Linked DNA regions of Tardiphaga sp. vice304. The protein of the gene in region 1 interacts with the protein of each later gene in a pairwise test. Links are inferred from orthologs where the notes say so. Each region holds a gene or a part of one and is shown in the gene's direction. Other genes may lie near its edges. The genes, in order: recJ and FNL56_RS01445.

Region 1 (9,957 bases):
TTCTCCGTGGCCGGCTGATACTGGATCAGCTGCATGATTTCGTTCTGGAAGATCACCTTGCCCGCGGTGGTCGCCATGTTGACACCGACCTCGAGATTGGCCGGGTCGGATTGCCGGATGCGCAGCGACCCGTGGCCGGCTTCGATGTCTTCGACCAGCATGCCCATGCCGCGCACCAGATTGCTGCCGTTGGACGCCACCGTCTCGCGCAGCACTTCCGGGTTGGTCATGACGAAATTGGAGGGCGCCAGCGCATTGGCGATCTGCTGGACGTAGAATTCGGCCTTTTTGCGGGTATGCTCGTCCAGCCCCTCGGCGTTATCAACGAGTTCCTGCGCCCATTTGGTGGTCAGCAGGTAGGCCTGCATGATGAAGTCGAAAAACTGGTTCGATTTCCACTCCGGGTCGGCAAACCGCTTGTCGCGCGGCGGCGGCTCGATCGCCGGCCTGGCCTCTTCGCCGGCCATGCGGTGCATCGCCGAACCCCACAAATCGAGATAGGCACGCCCGAGCTTGATCTGCAGTTCGGCGCTGCGCTTGTCGTCGGACAACCAGTAATTTGCGACCGTGCTGAAGGTCTTGATGATCTCGTTGACCTCGTTCGGCGGCTTGTCGCGCGCCTCGCCGTTTTCGCGCGGCTTGAGGTAGGCGGCGAGGGCCTGACCGCTGCTCTCCATCGCCTTGGCGATGTTCAACGCGAAAGCCTCGGGATCGAAGGTGTTCGGGGCCTTGGTTTCGACTGCGACTTCACTCATGGGGCAACAAACTTCATTTCATGTCCGGTGACGACAGATCAGCACGCAGCAGGATGATGGCACAGTTCGCGCGATGTCGCAGGATTCGATGTGTTGCACTGCGACAAGGCGCCCGCTCGCCGGCTCCCCTTTGTTTTGTCATATTGCAGGTCCAAGCCTGCCTCGTTCGCGGGGCGTTAATCGTTTCGATCCATTTTGGTTTATGCTGCATTGCGACGAACGCGTAATGGGTTGGATAGGTGAGCAAGGCGTGAAGCGGATTAGGACATTCGGACCGGCAGGTCACAGCGGCCGGGCAGGGATGCCGACGGCGTTGCTGCTGCTGGCGCTGACGCTTGGCGGCTGCGCCTCGACCATCGCCGACCTGCCGATGGTCGGCACGCCCGCCGGCGCGCCGGCGCGGCCGGCCCAGCCCGGCGAATATCTCCCCGTGCACGATCTCCCCACCTCGCGCGAAGGCACCGCCATGGCGCCGGCCGAACAGGCCAAGATCCAGGCCGAGCTGATCGCCGCCCGCGACCGCCAGGCCGTCGCAACCCCGGCCGCTCCCGGCCGGAAGTAAGCAAAACCGCCCCGACATGGCTGGTGTCACTGGGGTTCCGTGGTAAAAAGAAGCGATTCAACCGCACCGAGCGGTTCGGGAGCCCTTGTTATGGAAGAATTCTACCGCATTCGCCGCCTGCCGCCTTACGTGTTCGAGCAGATCAACCGGGCCAAGGCGGCCGCGCGCAATGCCGGTGCCGACATCATCGACATGGGCATGGGCAATCCGGACCTGCCGACGCCGCCGCACGTCATCGAGAAACTCAAGGAAACCCTCGGCAAGCCGCGCACCGACCGTTATTCGGCTTCGCGCGGTATCACCGGGCTGCGCAAGGCCCAGGCCGCCTATTACGACCGCCGCTTCGGCGTGAAGCTCAACCCCGACACCCAGATCGTCGCCACGCTCGGCTCCAAGGAAGGCTTCGCCAACGTCGCGCAGGCCATCACCGCGCCGGGCGATGTCGTGCTGTGCCCCAATCCGAGCTACCCGATCCATGCCTTCGGCTTCCTGATGGCCGGCGGCGTGATCCGCTCGGTGCCGTCGGAGCCCGGCCCGGAATTCTTCGCCGCGGTCGAACGCGCCATCATCCACTCGATCCCGAAGCCGATCGCGTTGATCGTGTGCTACCCGTCCAACCCAACGGCGCAGGTCGCCAGCCTGGATTTTTACAAGGACCTGGTGGCGTTCGCTAAGAAGCACGAGATCTACATCCTGTCGGACCTCGCTTATGCCGAGGTCTATTTCGACGACAACAACCCGCCGCCCTCGGTGCTGCAGGTGCCCGGCGCAATCGACGTCACCGTCGAGTTCACCTCGATGTCCAAGACGTTCTCGATGGCCGGCTGGCGGATGGGCTTTGCGGTCGGCAACGAGCGCATCATCGCAGCGCTCGCACGGGTCAAATCCTATCTCGATTACGGCGCCTTCACCCCGGTGCAGGTCGCGGCCACCGCGGCGCTGAACGGGCCGGATGACTGCATCCGCGAGATGCGCGAGACCTACAAGCGGCGCCGCGACGTCATGGTGGAGACGTTCGGCAAGGCCGGCTGGGACGTTCCGGCGCCGTCCGCCTCGATGTTCGCCTGGGCGCCGCTGCCGCCGAAATTCGCGGAACTGGGCAGCATGCAGTTCGCCACCCTGATGGTGGAGAAATCCGGCGTGGTGGTGTCGCCCGGCGTTGCCTTCGGCGAGCATGGCGAGGGCTACGTCCGCATCGCTCTGGTTGAAAACGAGCAGCGCATCCGCCAAGCCGCGCGCGGCGTTCGGCGCTTCCTTGAAAGCGGGCTCGAAACGTTGCACAACGTGGTTCCTCTCGCCACCCGGCGCTAGGCTCTTTCCGAATAGGTTTTCAGTTACATGGTCGCACCCCTCCGCGTGGGTATCGCCGGCCTCGGCACCGTTGGCGCCGAGGTGGTCCGCCTCATCGAACAGCAGAGCAAGGTCCTGGCCGCGCGCTCCGGCCGCGGCGTCAAGGTCGTGTCGGTCACGGCGCGGTCCAAGGCCAAGAAGCGCAATGTCGATCTCTCCGGCATTCGCTGGGCCAGGGATCCGATGGCGGTCGCCACCGACCCGGAAGTCGATTGCTTCGTCGAACTGATGGGCGGCGTTGGCGATCCCGCGCTGTCGGCGATCGAGGCCGCCCTGTCGTCCGGGAAGTCGGTGGTCACCGCCAACAAGGCGCTGATCGCCAAGCACGGCTTGAAACTGGCGGCGCTGGCCGAAAAACACGGCGGCGCGCTGAATTACGAGGCCGCCGTGGCCGGCGCCATTCCGGTCGTGAAAACCCTTCGCGAGGGCCTGGCCGGCACCGGCATCAATCGCGTCTATGGAATCCTCAACGGCACCTGCAATTACATTCTGAGCCGGATGGAGCAGGAGGGCCTGTCGTTTGAAGAATGTCTGAAGGACGCGCAACGGCTCGGCTATGCCGAAGCGGATCCGTCGTTCGACGTCGACGGCCACGACACCGCGCAGAAGCTGGCGATCCTGGCCAGCCTCGCGTTCGGCACCAAGGTCGCGCAGAGCGCGGTCTATGTGGAGGGCATCACCTCGATTGCAGCCGCCGATCTGCGCGCTGCCGCCGAACTCGGCTACCGGGTCAAGCTGCTCGGCGTCGCGGTGCGTACCGCGACCGGCATCGAACAGCGCGTGCATCCGACCATGGTGCCGCTGAAATCCTCGATTGCGCAGGTGATGGGCGTGACCAATGCGGTGACGATCGACGGCGCCGGCATCTCGCCGATCACGCTGGTGGGGCCCGGCGCCGGAGGTGCTGCGACCGCCTCCGCGGTGCTGGCCGACATCGCCGATGTCGCCCGCGGCGTGCGCGCGCTGCCGTTCGGCCGGCCGGTGGCGAAGCTCGACGCGACCACCAAGGCGCCGATGGAGCGCCATCTTGGCGGCTATTACATCCGGCTGATGGCGCGCGACCTGGCCGGCACCGCAGCAAGGATTGCGACGCGGCTTGCGGAGCAGAAGATCTCACTGGAATCGATCGTGCAGCGTCATCCCGACGGCATGATCGAGCCGATCGATGGCAAGAAGAAATCCCAGCCGGTTCCGGTGATCCTGATCACCTATGCCACCTCCGAAGATGCGATGCGCCGCGCGCTGGCCGCCGTGCAGAGCGACAAGGTCATCAGCGGCAAGCCGCAGGTGATCCGCATCGAGAAAAACTGACGATTCGTTTGAGACATTTACGGGTCCACTGACCCGTTGTGACGTTTGAAGGAGACTACGATGTCGACCCATATTACCGTGCCGCCGCAGCAACTGCTGGAACGCATCCTGACGCTGGAGATCGTTCGCGTGACCGAGCGCGCCGCGGTGTCGGCGGCGCGCCTGCGCGGCCTCGGCCAGGAAAAAGCGGCCGACCAGGCCGCCGTCGATGCGATGCGCCGCGAGCTCAACAAGATGCCGATCGAAGGCACCATCGTGATCGGCGAGGGCGAACGCGACGAAGCCCCTATGCTGTTCATCGGCGAGAAGGTCGGCATCAATGCCGGCCCGAAGGTCGACATCGCCGTCGATCCGCTGGAAGGCACCACGCTGTGCGCCAAGGACATGCCGGGCTCGATCGCCACCATGGCGATGGCCGACGGCGGCACGCTGCTGCATGCGCCTGACGTCTACATGAAGAAGATCGCGATCGGCCCGGGCTACGACAAGAACGTCATCGAGCTCGACGCCTCGCCGGAAGAGAACGTCCGCCGTCTCGCCAAGGCCAAGGGCGTGCCGATGACGGGCATCACCGTGCTGGTGCTCGACCGTCCGCGCCATGTCGACATGATCGCCGCGATCCGCTCCACGGGTGCTGCGGTGCGCCTGATCGACGACGGCGACGTCGCCGGCGTGATCCACTGCGCCAACCCCGAGAAGTCCGGCATCGATCTCTACATCGGCACCGGCGGCGCCCCGGAAGGCGTGCTGGCTGCGGCAGCGCTGCGCTGCATCGGCGGCCAGATGCAGACCCGACTGATCCTCGACACCGACGAGAAGCGCGAACGCGCGCTGAAGATGGGCATCACCGATCCGAAGATGATCTACGGCATCGAGGACATGGCGCGCGGCGACTGCCTGTTCGCGGCCACCGGCGTCACCGACGGCTCGCTGCTGTCGGGCGTCAAGTTCCGCAAGCATGTGATCGAAACCGAGACCATCGTGATGCGCTCGGTGACCGGCACCGTCCGCATCATCAAGGCCGAGCACCGCCAGTTCGAAAAATTCCACCTCGATTGAGTTTGGTAGCATGACCGCAAACGTCGTAATCCGTCCGGTCGGCGCCGATGAGCGAGCCGACTGGGAGCCGCTGTGGCAGGGCTACCTGACTTTCTACAAAGCGACGCTGCCGCAGCTCGCGACCGACACGGCCTGGGCGCGCTTCCACGACCCGAAGGAAGCGATGTTCCTGCTCGGCGCCTATGTCGACGGCAAGCTTACCGGCATCGTCCAGTTTCTGTACCACCGCTCGTCCTGGACGCCGGGTGATTACTGCTATTTGCAGGACCTCTATGTCGACGACAGCGCGCGCGGGCTAGGGCTCGGGCGCGCGCTGATCGAGGCGGTGTACGACCGTGCCCGTGCCGATGGCTGCAGCCGCGTGCACTGGCTGACGCAGAACGACAATGCGACGGCGCGGCTATTGTACGACCGGATCGCCGACAATTCCGGCTTCATTCAATACCGGAAAGTGTTTTAGACTAGCGAATACCCTCAGCCGTCATTGCGAGGAGCGAAGCGACGCGGCAATCCAGCAAACCACAAGCAAAGACTGGATTGCTTCGTCGCAAGGGCTCCTCGCAATGACGGGGAGAGGTGAATGATAAAACAAGAAACTTCGGGAGCGAAACGCATGAGCGAGTTGCACGACGTCAAGGCGCTGGTGTTCGATGTGTTCGGCACGGTGGTGGACTGGCGCTCCAGCCTGATTGCCGATCTGGGCCAATGGGGCGGTGCCAATGGCGTCAGTGCGGACTGGACGCAACTGGTCGATGCCTGGCGGCAGGCCTACATGCCGGCCATGGACGTGGTGCGGCATCATCCCGAACTCGGTTTCAAGAAGCTCGACACGCTGCATCGCAAGTCGCTGGAGAACCTGGTGCAGAAATTCCGCATCAGCGGCCTCACCGCGGACGATTTGCACCATTTCACGCTGGGCTGGCACCGGCTGCATCCCTGGCCCGACTCGGTCGGCGGCCTGACCCGGCTGAAGACCAAATACATCATCAGCCCGCTGTCGAACGGCAATGTCGCGCTGCTCACCAACATGGCCAAATTCGCCGGGCTGCCGTGGGACCTGATCATGTCCGCGGAATTGTTCGAGCACTACAAGCCGGACCCGCAGACCTATCTCGGCGCCGCGCGGCTGCTCAATCTGGAGCCCGGGCAGGTGATGATGGTCGCCGCCCACAACAACGACCTCGACGCTGCGCAAAAACTCGGCCTCAAGACCGCCTTCGTGCCGCGCATCACCGAATACGGCCCGCACCAGAGCCGCGACTTCAAGGCCGACGGCGAATGGGACGTGGTGGCGGATGATTTCGGCGACCTGGCGACACGGATGGGGTGCTGAGATGCCGAGCAAGAAGCAGCTCGTTTTTCTGGCGGTCGCGCTTTTCGTGGCAGCCAACGTTCTCCGGCACTTCGGCCAATAGCGACCTGGCTGCAATACACGCGACGGCTTCGAAGCATGCGCCGCAAACGCCTGTGGCCGCATCGTTCGCGGCTCGTCCTTCGGCGAGCTCCTCAGGATGACGGGAGCGGAGCTGGTGGCGACGAGACTGAGCTGGTGGCAACCGGCGGCGGCCGGTTTGCCTCGCCCGCGCTTCGTGCTTATGTCCGGGCATCATGTCACCCACCATCATTCCCGTTGAATCCAGGCCCGCCTTTCTCGGCGTGACGCTGTCGGCGACCGGCAAGACCTGGCGCGACCGGGTCGACCAGCGCGGCGCGGCGCGGGCGCTGGCGATGGTGCAGCGGTTTCAACTGCCGGAAATGCTCGCGCGGCTGCTCGCCGGGCGCGGCGTCGAGCTCGACGCCGTCGAGGATTTTCTCGACCCGACCATCCGCAAGCTGATGCCCGATCCCTTTACCGTGACGCAGATGGAAGCCGCCGCCAAGCGCATCGCGGATGTCGCGGTGAACGGCGAGAAGGTCGCGATCTTCGGCGATTACGACGTCGACGGCGCGACCTCGTCGGCACTGCTGGCCTGGCATCTGCGGCATTGCGGCCTCGATCCGCAGATCCACATTCCCGACCGCATCTTTGAAGGCTACGGCCCCAACACCGACGCCATCCGCATGCTGGCGGACAACGGCGCGACGCTGCTGGTGACCGTCGATTGCGGCACCACCAGCCTGGAGCCGCTGGCGGAAGCGAAGAAGGTCGGCATGTCGGTCGTCGTCATCGATCACCATCAGGCCGGCGACGAATTGCCAGACGTCGAGGCGCTGGTGAATCCCAACCGGCTCGACGACATCTCCGGCCTTGGCCATCTTGCCGCGGTCGGCCTCGTCTTCATCACGCTGGTGGCTGTCAACCGCGAGCTGCGCCAGCGCGGCTTCTGGACCGCGACCCGGCCGGAGCCGAACCTGCTCGACATGCTGCATCATGTGGCGCTCGGCACCGTCGCCGACGTCGCGCTGCTGACCGGGCTCAACCGCGCCTTCGTCGCCAAGGGCCTGATCGCGCTGCGCCGCCGCGACCATGTCGGCCACACCGCCTTGATGGATGTGGCACGGCTCAACGGCCCGCCGGAGGCGTGGCATCTCGGCTTCATGCTGGGGCCGCGCATCAATGCCGGCGGCCGTATCGGCCGCGCCGACCTCGGCGTGCGGCTGCTGCTGGAGGGTGACATCTCGGAAGCGGCAAGGATTGCCGCCGAACTCGACCGGCTCAATGTCGAGCGCCGCGTCATCGAACAGATGGCCGAGGCGCAGGCGGAAGCCGAGGCGATGGCCTCGCTTGGCCTCGAGGACAAGGGCTCGGTGGTCGTCACCGCCGCTGAAGGCTGGCATCCCGGCGTGGTCGGGCTCGTCGCCTCGCGGCTGAAGGAGAAGTTTTCGCGGCCGGCCTTTGCGATCGCGCTGGAGCCGGGCGGAATCGGCACCGGCTCGGGCCGCTCGATTAGCGGTGTCGATCTCGGTAAGGCCGTGCGGCAGGCGGTGACGGACGGCTTGCTTATAAAAGGCGGTGGCCATGCGATGGCAGCCGGCATCACGCTGCGCAAGGAACGGCTCGCCGAATTCCGCGCCTATATCGAAAGCGCGCTGGCCCCAGACGTAGCGAAATCGCGCAACGAGAAGGAGCTGTTCATCGACGGCGCCGTCACCGCGCGCGGCGTCACGCCGGAGCTGGTCGCGACCATGAACCGGGCAGGGCCGTTTGGCGCCGGCAATCCGGAGCCGGTGGTCGCGCTGCCGTCGCATCAACTGGTCTATGCCGATGAGGTCGGTCAGGCGCATCTGCGGCTGCGCTTCAAGTCGAGTGACGGCACCATCGTCAACGGCATCGCCTTTCGCTCGGTCGGCCAGAAGCTCGGTAACGCACTGCTCGCGCATCGCGGCCAGCTACTGCATGTCGCGGGCTCGCTGGCCGTGGACCGCTGGCAGGGCAATGAGCGCGTGCAGTTGCGGGTGATCGACATCGCGGTGCCGGACGACGGGCCGGCGAGGATCAGGTAAGAAGCACACACCTCTCTCCGTCATTGCGAGGTCAGGGGAAAGCCAATCGGCTTTCGCCTTAGCGAACCGACGCGGCAATCCAGAAGCCACAAGCTCGGCAAGAACTGGATTGCTTCGTCGCAAGGGCTCCTCGTAATGACGGCCGAGAGGGCCGCGTGACGCCAGCTAGCCGCCCTGCCTTAACCTTGCCAGCACCTTGAGCCCGCCATAACCATCCGCCGGCAGCAGGCCCATCTTCGTCTGATAGTCGCGCACGGCCTTCATGGTATCATTGCCGACGCGGCCGTCGGTGCCACCGGTATCAAAACCGGCGCGGGTCAGGCGGGTCTGTACTTCCTGCACTTCGGCCAACGTCAGGATGCGCTCGGAGCCCGGGAACGGCTGCAGGAACGGCGGCGCGCCGAGAATGCGGTCGCCGAGATGGCAGATCGCCAACGCGTAGTTCATCGACGGATTGTAGCTGCGCACGGCGTAGAAACCCTGGCCGAGCAGGAAGCTAGGGCCGCCGGCCACCGGAATCCATAGCTTGGCGGTGGCGCTCGGCTGCGGGAACGGCTTGCCATCGGCGCGGGTGACGCCGGCTGCCGACCACGACGCGAAGCTGCGGCTGCTCTCCGACGATGCCGCGCCCTCGGCGCGGACCTCGTAGCCCCAATGTTCGCCGCGCGGATATTTGCCGCGGTTGACCAGAAAGCGCGCGGACGAGCCCAGCGCATCATCCGGCCTGCCGAACGGCGAGACACGGCCGTCGCGGTCATAGTCGATGCCGACATTGAGCCAGACTTCCGGCATCCATTGCGTATGGCCCATCGCGCCGGCCCAGGAGCCGCGCATCTCCTCCGGCGTGCCCCAGCCCTTGTCGACGATCTTCAGCGCGTTGATGAGTTCGGTTTCCCAATAGCTGCGCCGGCGCGGTTCGTTCCACGCCAGTGCGGCCAGCGACGGAAACACCGGGCGCATATGGTTCTGCTGCACGATCGGATCGCCATAGGCGGATTCCACGCCCCACAGCGCCAGCAGCGTGCCGCGCTCGACGCCGAAGTCCTGTTCGATCCGGCCGAACAACGCCTCGTGCTTGCGCAGCGCTTCCTTGCCGGCGGTGATGCGCCAGTCGGAAGCGCGGCGGTTGACGTATTGCCAGAGCTGCTCGTGGAATTCGGGCTGCTTCTGCATCGATTTGAACACCGACATGTCCGGCTCGATGCGGCCCATCACGCGGGAATAGGTGGCGTCCGAGACGCCCTTGGCCAGCGCGCGGGACCGGAAGCCGTCGCGCCAGGCGTCGAAGCCTACTGGAGCGGCAAAGGCAGCTCCGGGCAATGCCAGAGCGGCGGCGGCACTGAGGCTTGACTGCAGCATCGCGCGGCGGGAGAGGCGGTGTTGGGAATCGTTCTGGGTCATGTCCCAGAGTAGCGCCGCGAAATGGGCAGCGCGAGGGCGTACGGCGTCGCGGATGGTCGAGGTCGCCGCCTACCT
Region 2 (10,036 bases), 3.0 Mb from region 1 along the record:
GCTTGTACTCGGAGTCTGGCTCAAGCTGGCGATGCACCTCTATGAACAGATCTTGAATAAGAATAAACTCGTCAGGAAGTTGGTTCAAGTTGGATAGCAGTGTTTCTGGTCGGCTCAAGTCTGGCTTCCTATTTTGGATTGTACAACTGGATCGCCACAGTGAGCACCGGGTGCCGAATTCTGGATAATTCGGAGACGGCTCGAAAAACCGACATCGCCCTTTTCAATGCTAGGCGGCACACGAAGAACGCTGTTTGTGGCACTTACGAGCAGAAGGCGGGGTACATCGCCGACGGTTGTAGCAAAACTTTTGAACTTTGAAATATATCGCTGCTGTTCCCTAATATTTCTTTTCCCCTCTCAGCTTTCTCCCACCCTGGTTATCCTGGGGATGTTCCGTAAACCGTTTAGCATCCGTGCACGACGCATATTTGATAACAGCGTCGCGGGATCACGCGGACTGAGCAATCGTGCTTCGAGAAGGTAAAGCTTCGCGCGCCTGGAATTTTGCCGTTTAACGAATTTGAGTTTCGTAATCGACCCCTCGACCTGACCGTTTGACCAAGGCTGCGTGACTGCATCGCTCCGCAGAGATGTCCTTGAGGACGCCCGAAGCGAAAGATGAGACTCGGCTGCTTTCGCGTTCGCGATCCAGGCATCGGGTTTGGCCTCGTCCTTTTTTCGGATCGTATCGTGCAACTGTGCAATGAGCGTGTGGATCTCGCTAATAGGTCTGTCCCGCTGATCGCGCGCAACCAGATCCGGATCGTGATCGATCAACCATAATGTCCGCGATGCGCAGGGAGCGCGACGGCGCGCTGTGGTGGATAAGCTGCGCTGCGCCAAGGCTCATTTTTGCGAAGGCATAAATGCCTAATTCACGTGTTCGAACCCAAGAATTGCTTGACGCGACCGGGCCCAAGTTGAGGCACTATCGTCGGCGAGTTCCGTCTGGCATTGTTGGGCGTCGAGGTACTGGATTCTGGCAACTATTGGGGATCGTTTTATTATGTCGGTGTCGAAGAAATCGCGTGACGCAAAATTCAAGAAGGAAGCTGCCAAGAAGACCGGCCAAACCGCCGCACCGAAGATTGAGGATGGAGAAGGCGAACTCACGACTCTACGCAGGGGTAATGAGTTGTACCTACTGGCGGACGGCAAAAAAATTGCAAGGCGCGGACGGCCCGGCTCGCCGCAAGCGGGTACATGGATTCCGATAAGCGATGTGAATGCGATCATGATGGAGGGCGACGAGAACTTTATGGACCTCGATAAGGGTGAACGATTGCAGTAATAACGCAAAAGCCGGAAGGTGGTTTACACGCGCTTACTTTGATTTAGTCGTCCGTAGCAACGCTAGTACGTCGGCCAATTCAAGGTCAGCCGGAATCAAACATGCCAAGCGACGATTTCGGACGGCCCGGGTGTCGGTCATGCGAGTCTCAGATTGAGCTGACGCTCGCGGCCGGCGTGACGCACCAGGAACTCCTCCATGGTCGCCGCGGCGGGCGTCCGCCTCGAGCTCGACATCGAGCTAATCGCGTGGCGTCACGAAGTTTCAGTCAAACCCAGAGGAGTTGCCATGGATCCCGCAATCGACCACACGGTAAATGAGGCCAACGTCCGCACCGAGGATAGCGCTTACGGGGCGATCGTCACTGGAGCGATCGCACTGGTATTTCTCGCGTTCGTCGTCCATGCCGCCACGCTGCCAACGCAAGATGCCGCGGCCCCGCCGCCTCCGTCCGGCGCCACGGCGACCAAGGCCGCGCACTAGGGTGTCGGCGCCGAGTGGAAGATGGCGCTTCAACATCCAGTCACGCCGGACCGCCGCTATATCGTGAAGGGCCGCCTCTGGCGTCTGGCCGCCCCCTCGCTGCCGGAAGCGGCAAAATCCGCGCTTGTGTCCGAACTCATGCGGGCGCGGCGCGGGGTGAGGACCGCGAAGCGGGCCGATGACGCAGAGGCGGAGGCGCCTCGCATCGCAACGTCGACGATGCCAAGCGCGCCTTGGGCGGGGGCCTTCCCGTCTGGTGGAGTGGCGGCGATCCGGACCTTAACAGGCACATGGCAAAGAATACGCCGTACGCGACGTGGTTCGCCGGCCTCAAGGCGAGCCGAGCGAAGGAGTCCGCGTGAAGATCGCGACCTTCAACGTCAATAACGTCAACAAGCGTGCGAGCCCGATGGCGTCAGATCGTAAGTGGCAGTTCAAGACGAAGTTTCGCACCAACGCCTATGGATGGCGCGCATCGAATCTCGCGATCAGCCGACTGAAGGAAGCTGCCGCCGAGATCAGGTCCGCGGCGAAATCCGATCCTGTCGCGGCGGGAGACGGCGTCGTATCGTTGATGGAGCGCATCTGGCCGGCGTTCCAGGGCATTGATACCTCATCGGGCGCTCTTGGCGGCGCGGTTTTTCGCACTATCACCGAGCTGATCCCGATCCTGACCGCCGCGCCGGCGGACCATGCGACCAGAAGCAAGTGGCTCGAGAGATTGTTCGAGGCGGTGCAAAACGACGGCGTCGAATATCTGGCGCCGCTGGAAGATCGTTGGGGCGAGATCGCCCAGTACCCCGACCTGATCGAGGAATATGCCAACCGAATGATCGAAATGGTGCGGCGCGCCTGGGCCGACCACCAAACCTTCCAGCATGTCATTGGAACATCCATCTGCTTGTCGTGCCTACTGGAGGGCGGCCGTTACGACGAACTTCAAGAACTGCTGGCCACGCGGCGGATGAAGTTTTGGCCCTGGCACAGGTTCGGCGCCGAGGCTCTGGTTCGCCAGGGGCTGTGGGAAGCCGCGATTGCTTATGCCGAAGCCGCCCGCAGCGTCACGAACCCCGGCTTCTCCGAAACGTCCATCGACCAGTTTTGTGAGAAGCTATCGATCGACCATGGCAGTCCGGATGAGGCCTATCGACGTTATGGACTGCGTGCGGCCAGCGGCACGACGAACCTGTCGGTCTACCGCTCTCTGGTTCGCAAATATCCGGATCGGGACCACCGCCGGATGCTGCTGGATCTAATCGCAAGCCGCGGCGAAAAGGGCAAATGGTTTGCGGCCGCGAAAGATTCCGGGTTTCTCGATATCGCTGTCGAGTGTGCCGCTGCGCACGGCGCAGACCCGTCCACGCTGGTGCGGGCGGCCCGGGATTTCTGCGGCAAGGAGCCGAAATTCACCGCCACCGTCGCGCTGCTTGCTCTCTCGAGCCTGCTCGATGGTGGCGGTTATGATCCGAGCGTGTCGGAAGTCGACGACGCTGTGAGGCATCTTCTCGCGGCTTCGCGCCAGATCGGATCGGTCGAATGGGCCTTGCAAGAACTCTGCAAGTTGAGGGAGCGGCGATGCGCGCCAGGCCGGGAATCGTTTCAGAATGCCATCCAGGCCGCGCTGTCGCGCTGGCATCCTGTCGAGCCCAGCGTTTAGCAACCATGACCGCCCGGCTTCAGCCAGATCGATCTCTGCGCGGTCGCGCCGGATTAAACGCTGCGCGAGATCGGCATCGCCGTGCTTACCCGAGGTCTCTGCGGCTTTCGTTACCGATACCCACTCCAACGGTCGCTTGCGATTCGTCGATGTTCGCTATATGTTCCTTGTAATCCGCAGTCCCGCTATGGTCCCTGAACGAGAGCTATATGGCGGATCAGATCGTCATCACCGAGAAGACCAGCCAAGCGAAAGACGTTCGCGCCGCTGTGGGGGCACGCTACGGGGAGATCCTTCCGGCTGAGGGACATCTGCTCGATCTTCTCGAACCCGAGGATGTCGTGCCGGCCTGGAAGCGCTGGTCTGCGATCCTACTTCGTCCAGAAGGCCTTTATGGCACCCGCCCTGCTGAGGGCGGCAACAAGGCCGCGAAACTTAAAGCCATCCGTGAAGCGCTGCGCACCGCAAAGCGGGTATGGCTCGCCACCGATTGCGATCGTGAGGGACAGCTCATCGGTCAGGAGATTCTCGAGCATTACAATTACCGCGGCGAGGTCATGCGGGTGCTGTTTACAGCGCAGGATCCTCAGACGATCCGCGACGCATTCGGCCGGGCGAAGCCAAACGCCGAATACGCTTCTCTTTATGCCGCCGCCGTCGCGCGGCGACAAGCCGACCAGATCTTTAACCTGTCGCTGACCCGAACCGCGACCATCATTCTTGGTAAAGGTGCGCGGGGCGTCATAGGAGTTGGCCGGGTCAAGACGCCAACCTTGGCGATCGTCTGTAAGCGCGAGCTCGAAATCCGGAAATTTGTGCCGCAGGCGTATTTTGAGGTTTTCGCCACCGCGAACGTAGCTGGTGGTCAATTCCAGATGCGGCACGCCCCGCAGGAGCGAATTGTCCGGCGCGAGGTCGCCGAGAAGGTGGTCGAAGCGGCTCAGGGTTTCGAGGGCGCGCTAGGAGTGCGCGTTGAAGACAAGCGGCAAGGGCCGCCGAAGCTCCATGATCTGCCCTCGCTGCAAAAACTGTGCAGCTCGCGCTTCGGCTGGCCGGCCAGCAAGACATTGGAAGTGGCGCAGGAACTGTATGACGGCAAGGGCAAAAAGATCATCACCTATCCTCGCGCCGAGGTACGGTATCTCCCGGAGAGCTTGATATCGGACGTTCCGAAGATCGTGGCGGGCTTGCAGGCAGGGAAGTCGTTCAGCGCGATCCCTGTGCCCGATCCCCCGATCATCAGAAAGGGCGCAAGCGGCAGTTTCCATGACAAGGGACTTGAGGGCGCCAGCCATCACGCCGTCATTCCGAACGTCAACACGGTCGACAACCTAAGGGAGGTCTGGCCGCGTCTTTCGATCGACGAGAGGAAACTGTTCGACGTGATCGCGCGAGCTTATCTCGCCGCCGTCATGGCAGATTTCCGTTACCGCCAGACGACTGTAACGCTCGACGTGCGGGGCTTCCCCTTCCGCGCCGCCGGTCGCCAGCCCATTGATCTTGGCTGGCGCGCAGCGTTCCCGGAGTGGCAGCCTGCCGACGAAAAAGGCGATGAAGCGCAATTGCTGCCAGCATTGCGCAACGGCGAGACAGCGAAGCTGGAAAAGCCTACGATCGACGACAAGGAGACGCGGCCTCCGCCGCGATACAACGAAGGCACCCTGATCGAGGCGATGCAAAACGCATGGCGTTTCGTCGACGATGAGGTGCTGCGGGAGCGACTGAAAGAGGCCAAAGGCATCGGCACTCCGGCCACCCGCGCCGAGGTCATTGGCGGACTCAAGAGACAGGCTTTCCTCATTGCCCAGGGAAAGAACATCGTGCCCACCGAGACTGGGCTATCGCTATTCGGGGTTCTCAAGCAGGCTGATCCGTCGCTGGTCGACCCTGGGTTAACCGCGCAACTCGAATGCCTCCTCGACGAGGTCGTGATCGGCAAGCAGGAGATGATCGGCGCGATTGATGCGGTATGCGACGTCGCCCAACGCATTATCGGTAAACTCCAGGAAGGCGGCGTCGCCGGAGGACCGCCCTTGCTTGGCGCCGCCGCGGTCGGCGGCACGGGATCACGACCGCCAACACCAGCGATGAAACGCTTTGCGGACAGCATCGCCCGGGCGAAAGGCGTCAAACCTCCACGGGGCTATGCGACATCCGGACCAATCTGCCGCGCGTTCCTCGACCAGCACGCCGCCAAGAAAGCTAGCTGTGAAATACCTGGTGTGTCTGGCTCCAAGCCCGCGAGTCCGGCGCAGATATTATTCGCCGAGAAGCTCGCACAGGATAAAGACATGGTTGTTCCCGACGAGGCAAAGGCCAGTTCAGACCCCATGGGGACGTGGATCGACTTCAACCGAGTCAAGCAGCGTGGTGAGCGCCGTCGTAAGGCTGTCAACGCGCAGACCAAAGCAATTGCTCCCAAAACTAAGGCTCCAAGAAATAGATCTCGGAAGCTCGCGGCAAATATCACCGGAAAAACTAAGCCACCAACGACCACTCTGGAGAGTTCGGGAAATGATACCCCACTTCGGATTCCCTACGGCAACAAGGATGTCGCCATGAAACTTGGGGCCCGCTATCGAGCAGGGCAGTGGTATGCCCCACCGGGTGTCGATCTCACTGCCTTCAGCGAACATGGTTGGTTGGTGCCCGACAAGCCACGGCCCGCTTCAGCGAACCTATAGTTCAGCCGCAACCTATGAACACTTTAAGGGGCGGAGGAATGTCGGTAACGACTGCTATTATAGACGACCTAAGCCGTGAGCCACCCATTGCCGCGATAGGGAGCAACTGGCAGCTCCTTACCGACGAGGTCATGGGCGGTGTGTCTAAAGGGACCATGGACCGCGGTGCAATCGCCGACCGGGCCGCCATCCGCATGCGCGGCGACGTCAGCCTCGAGAACAATGGTGGCTTTGTTCAGATTGCCCTCGATCTTTCGCCTGACGGTGGCGTCGTCGATGCCAGCGGCTGGAGCGGGATCGAACTCGACGTATCCGGCAATGGTGAGGAGTACGGCGTTCATCTACGGACGGACGCCCTGACCAGGCCGTGGCAATCTTATCGCCAAATCTTCACAGCCGACGCGTATTGGCGGACGGTTCAGCTGCCGTTCGGCCGCTTTGTTCCTCATCGCACGGATGTTCTGCTCGATACTCATCGCTTGCGGCGCATCAGCGTGGTCGCCATTGGGCGCGCCTTCTCATGCGATCTTGCTCTCGGAGGGCTTCGGTTCATGACATCGCAGGGGTCAGTGAAGGAGCCAAGCTACTGATGAAAGCGACTGGCCGTCTTGTATGTCTTGTAAATCATAAAGGCGAGAATTCGAAGCTGCACGTTCTGGTGCCAACGGACCCGAACGTACTCCGCGCGCCGCCTTTCAAAACAATCGTGCCTACCTTCGTGACCTATTCCTTAAAGGAATAAACCCAGCGGGCATGAGCGATTATTGCAGGATGGGGAAGCCGAAAAACACCGGCGCTGGATGGTTGTCAGCCGCGACGCGCATGTTCGCTGGAGGCCTTCGTTGCGCGAAGTGATTGTGGTGGTGTGCCGCCTTGCGGAATTTGGCTTTTGCGATCTTTTTGTTGCTGCTGACCAGTTCTGCGCGGTCGTTCATCCCCGCGGCGGAGGCGGAGGATGCGACTGTCTTTGCGGTCGACAGGTCTGACGCTTGCTGTGTCGGCGGAGGAACTGCTTCCCGACGGGGGAATATTGCAGCAGACCGAGGTTCCCGATCGCCGTGATGGGCAATCGCACGCAGACTGTCCAACGTGGTCCACTCCTTGGGCGCAGAGCGAGCGCTTTGAACAGTTCCGGTGGAGTCGTGACCGAGCCACCAGATTCCAGCCGTCCGGGCGCTGATCGACCATCTGGCGGCTGGCTTTGCGAAGCGCAATGTCGCCAGCCGGGTTGCCGATTGAGCTTTGAAGTCCTCGTAGAGGGTGGCCCTCGTAGAGGGTGGCCCTCGTAGAGGGTGGCGGATTTGAAAGGCATGTGTCGACTCGGCCCGGGTCTAGGCTTTCACATGGCGGCGCGAATTCTGCAGTACCCAAAATATACGACGGCGGTCCTAGCGCATGCCGTACCGGGCGAGCCGGCCAGCGGCGACGTTGTCTTCGAGCAGGACATCGTATCCTTCAAATACCGAATTGTGCGACTGCGAAGTTACAAATATCCGCGTGTCCGGAGTTTCCGCTGATCGGACGTCGGCAAGCAATATGAGACTGGCTCGATTGACCCAATTGAGACAGTACTCGTGTCACTCTCAACAGTGTCGCGCGTCAAAATCCGCAGGGAGCATAAGTGTGAACAGGCCTCTCAGAGGCTGACTGAAAAAGAAGCTGAGTGATTTCAGCCAGTTGTGATTCCTTCGGATTTGCGAAGATTCGAGGGAGAGCACGATGGTCTGGACTGAAATCACCCGCCGACACTATAGGCGGGCGAGCTTGCGATATGAAAGCGATACGACGGATGCCGAGTGGTTTGTGATGGAGCCGCTTCTGCCGCCTGCTTCGGCGCTCGGTCGCCCGCGTGCGACAGATATGCGAACGGTGATGGATGCGATCCTGTATATTGCGTCGACCGGCTGCCAATGGCGGCAGTTGCCCAAGGATTTCCCGCCCTACTCGACGGTGCAGGGCTATTTCTACGCGTGGTCGCGCGGCGGACTGTTTGCGTCGCTGAACTACACGCTCGTGATGGCCTCGCGCGAGGCGGCTGGCCGAGAGGCGAGCCCAACGGCCGGAGTGATTGACAGCCAGTCGGTGAAAACCACGGAAAGCGGCGGCCCCCGGGGCTATGATGCAGGTAAGAAAATCAAGGGCCGCAAGCGCCACATCGTCACCGACACGCAAGGAAACTTGGTCGGGCTGGTCGTGCACGAAGCCAGCATTCAGGACCGTGATGGTGCCCCGTGCGTTCTTGCTTCGATACGTTATCGCTATCCGTGGCTGCGCCATATTTTTGCCGATGGTGGCTATGCCGGAGATAAGCTGCGTCAAGCTTTGAAGCGCATCGGCAATTGGACGATAGAAATCATAAAACGATCCGACAGGGAGCAGGGCTTCGAAATCCTACCGCGCCGATGGGTCGTCGAACGAACGTTCGGATGGCTCGGTCGCTGCCGCAGATTGGCAAAGGACTTCGAGACCACAATCGCCAGCGCCGTTGCCTGGGCGTTCGTCGCTCACATTCGCGTCCTTATAAGACGGCTTGCAAAAGCCTGAAATCAAACGAATTCATTATGAGTCAGACTCTAAGATTGGCTCTGACGCACTTTTGATGATGGTCTATCTCTGAGCGAATGCTTTAAATGAGTCCGATCAATAAGTTAGGTTGGTGCCGCCGTTAGGTCGCGGTGACGCCACCAAATCGCGCTCCGATTGGCTGCTCGCCTCCTGAAATCAGGAGTCTTTTCAAAAGGATCAGCCGCTGCTGTCATCTATGGGGGCGAGAACTCATCATCAAAATTGAGTCAGAGCCTAAGATTGACCCCGCTCCCGCTTAGTGGATCAATAGCCTAGCTCGCCGATCGGCGTCTGGATCCCACACGATGACGTAATTGCGGTCTGCGCTCGAGGCGCGAAAGATCCGTTAGCATTGAGCCCTCGCAATCAACCGATTCGGAGGAACCGTCATGAAGCAATACGTCGGTCTGGATGTCTCGCAAAGAGAAACCGCAGTGTGTGTGGTCAGCGAAACTGGCCAACTAATTTTCGAGGGAAAAGCTAAGTAAGATCCCGGCTCTGATCGACCTGCTTCGTAAACATGCGCCTCTGGCGGAACGTATTGGTTTTGAGACCGGCGCGATGTCAAGTTGGCTTTGGCACGAACTTCGTAGGGTCGATTTACCCGTCGTTTGCATCGATGCGCGGCATGCACACGCGGCACTGTCGGTACGTATGAACAAGAGTGATCAAAATGACGCTCGAGGTCTTGCCGAACTGGTACGGGTCGGTTGGTATCGAGAAGTGAAAGTTAAGAGCGAGGAAAGTTAGAAGGTCCGCGCGATACTCGTCGCGCGATCCCGACTCGTATCCATGCGCCGAGACATTGAGAACCAAGTCCGCAGTCTGATCAAGGAATATGGATTGCTGTTCCCTCGCGCTATCGGCCAACAGTTCCGCAATCAGGTCAGCGAATTACTCGGCAAAGATCATCTGCTTCTCAGCGTGACCGCGCCGCTCCTGTCGATTCATGAGCATATCTGTCAGCAGCAGAGCAAGTTCGACGACGAGGTCCGCCGATTGGCGAAGTCGGACGAGACGACGCGACGTCTGATGACCGTTCCAGGCGTCGGTGTGGTAACGGCCTTAACGTTCCGCCATACGATCGATGATCCGTCCCGCTTCCGATCGGCCTCGATAGTCGGCGCCTATCTCGGCCTTACGCCTCGGCGCAACCAATCTGGAGAAAGCGATACGAGTGGCAAGATATCGCGATGGGGCGACCGTCTTCTCCGAACCTACCTGTTCGAGGCGGCGAGCGTTCTGCTTTATCGGACCAAAAAATGGTCCTCCCTCAAGGTCTGGGGAATGAAGCTCGCAAAGCGGATAGGTATGAAAAAGGCGAAGGTCGCTATTGCCCGAAAGATCGCCGTC

Evidence for each region.
Region 2: the proteins of recJ (region 1) and FNL56_RS01445 interact in binary tests that used the Escherichia coli proteins (3 or more experiments, as listed by UniProt). The link is inferred for Tardiphaga sp. vice304 from one-to-one orthologs.

What each region holds. Positions count from the first base shown.
Region 1 is NZ_CP041402.1:3,297,565-3,307,521, forward strand. What follows is about bases 6,078-9,063. They hold recJ (single-stranded-DNA-specific exonuclease RecJ), read left to right. Parts: upstream 6,078-6,645; coding sequence 6,646-8,481; downstream 8,482-9,063. Other genes in these bases: FNL56_RS15615 (haloacid dehalogenase type II), read left to right, coding at 6,078-6,370; FNL56_RS15625 (lytic murein transglycosylase), read right to left, coding at 8,647-9,063. Also shown: FNL56_RS15585 (PHA/PHB synthase family protein), read right to left, coding at 1-755; FNL56_RS15590 (hypothetical protein), read left to right, coding at 1,057-1,317; FNL56_RS15595 (LL-diaminopimelate aminotransferase), read left to right, coding at 1,408-2,628; FNL56_RS15600 (homoserine dehydrogenase), read left to right, coding at 2,656-3,978; glpX (class II fructose-bisphosphatase), read left to right, coding at 4,039-5,037; FNL56_RS15610 (GNAT family N-acetyltransferase), read left to right, coding at 5,048-5,497; more of FNL56_RS15615, read left to right, coding at 5,651-6,077; more of FNL56_RS15625, read right to left, coding at 9,064-9,882. UniProt on the Escherichia coli protein: Single-stranded-DNA-specific exonuclease.
Region 2 is NZ_CP041402.1:320,355-330,390, reverse strand. The notes cover bases 3,316-6,380. They hold FNL56_RS01445 (type IA DNA topoisomerase), read left to right. Parts: upstream 3,316-3,643; coding sequence 3,644-6,118; downstream 6,119-6,380. Other genes in these bases: FNL56_RS01440 (CIA30 family protein), read left to right, coding at 6,157-6,380; FNL56_RS01450 (hypothetical protein), read left to right, coding at 3,316-3,434. Outside these bases: FNL56_RS01475 (hypothetical protein), read right to left, coding at 1-118; FNL56_RS01465 (hypothetical protein), read left to right, coding at 1,010-1,294; FNL56_RS01460 (hypothetical protein), read left to right, coding at 1,583-1,777; more of FNL56_RS01450, read left to right, coding at 2,136-3,315; more of FNL56_RS01440, read left to right, coding at 6,381-6,708; FNL56_RS27525 (hypothetical protein), read right to left, coding at 6,880-7,053; FNL56_RS01435 (IS5 family transposase), read left to right, coding at 7,838-8,662.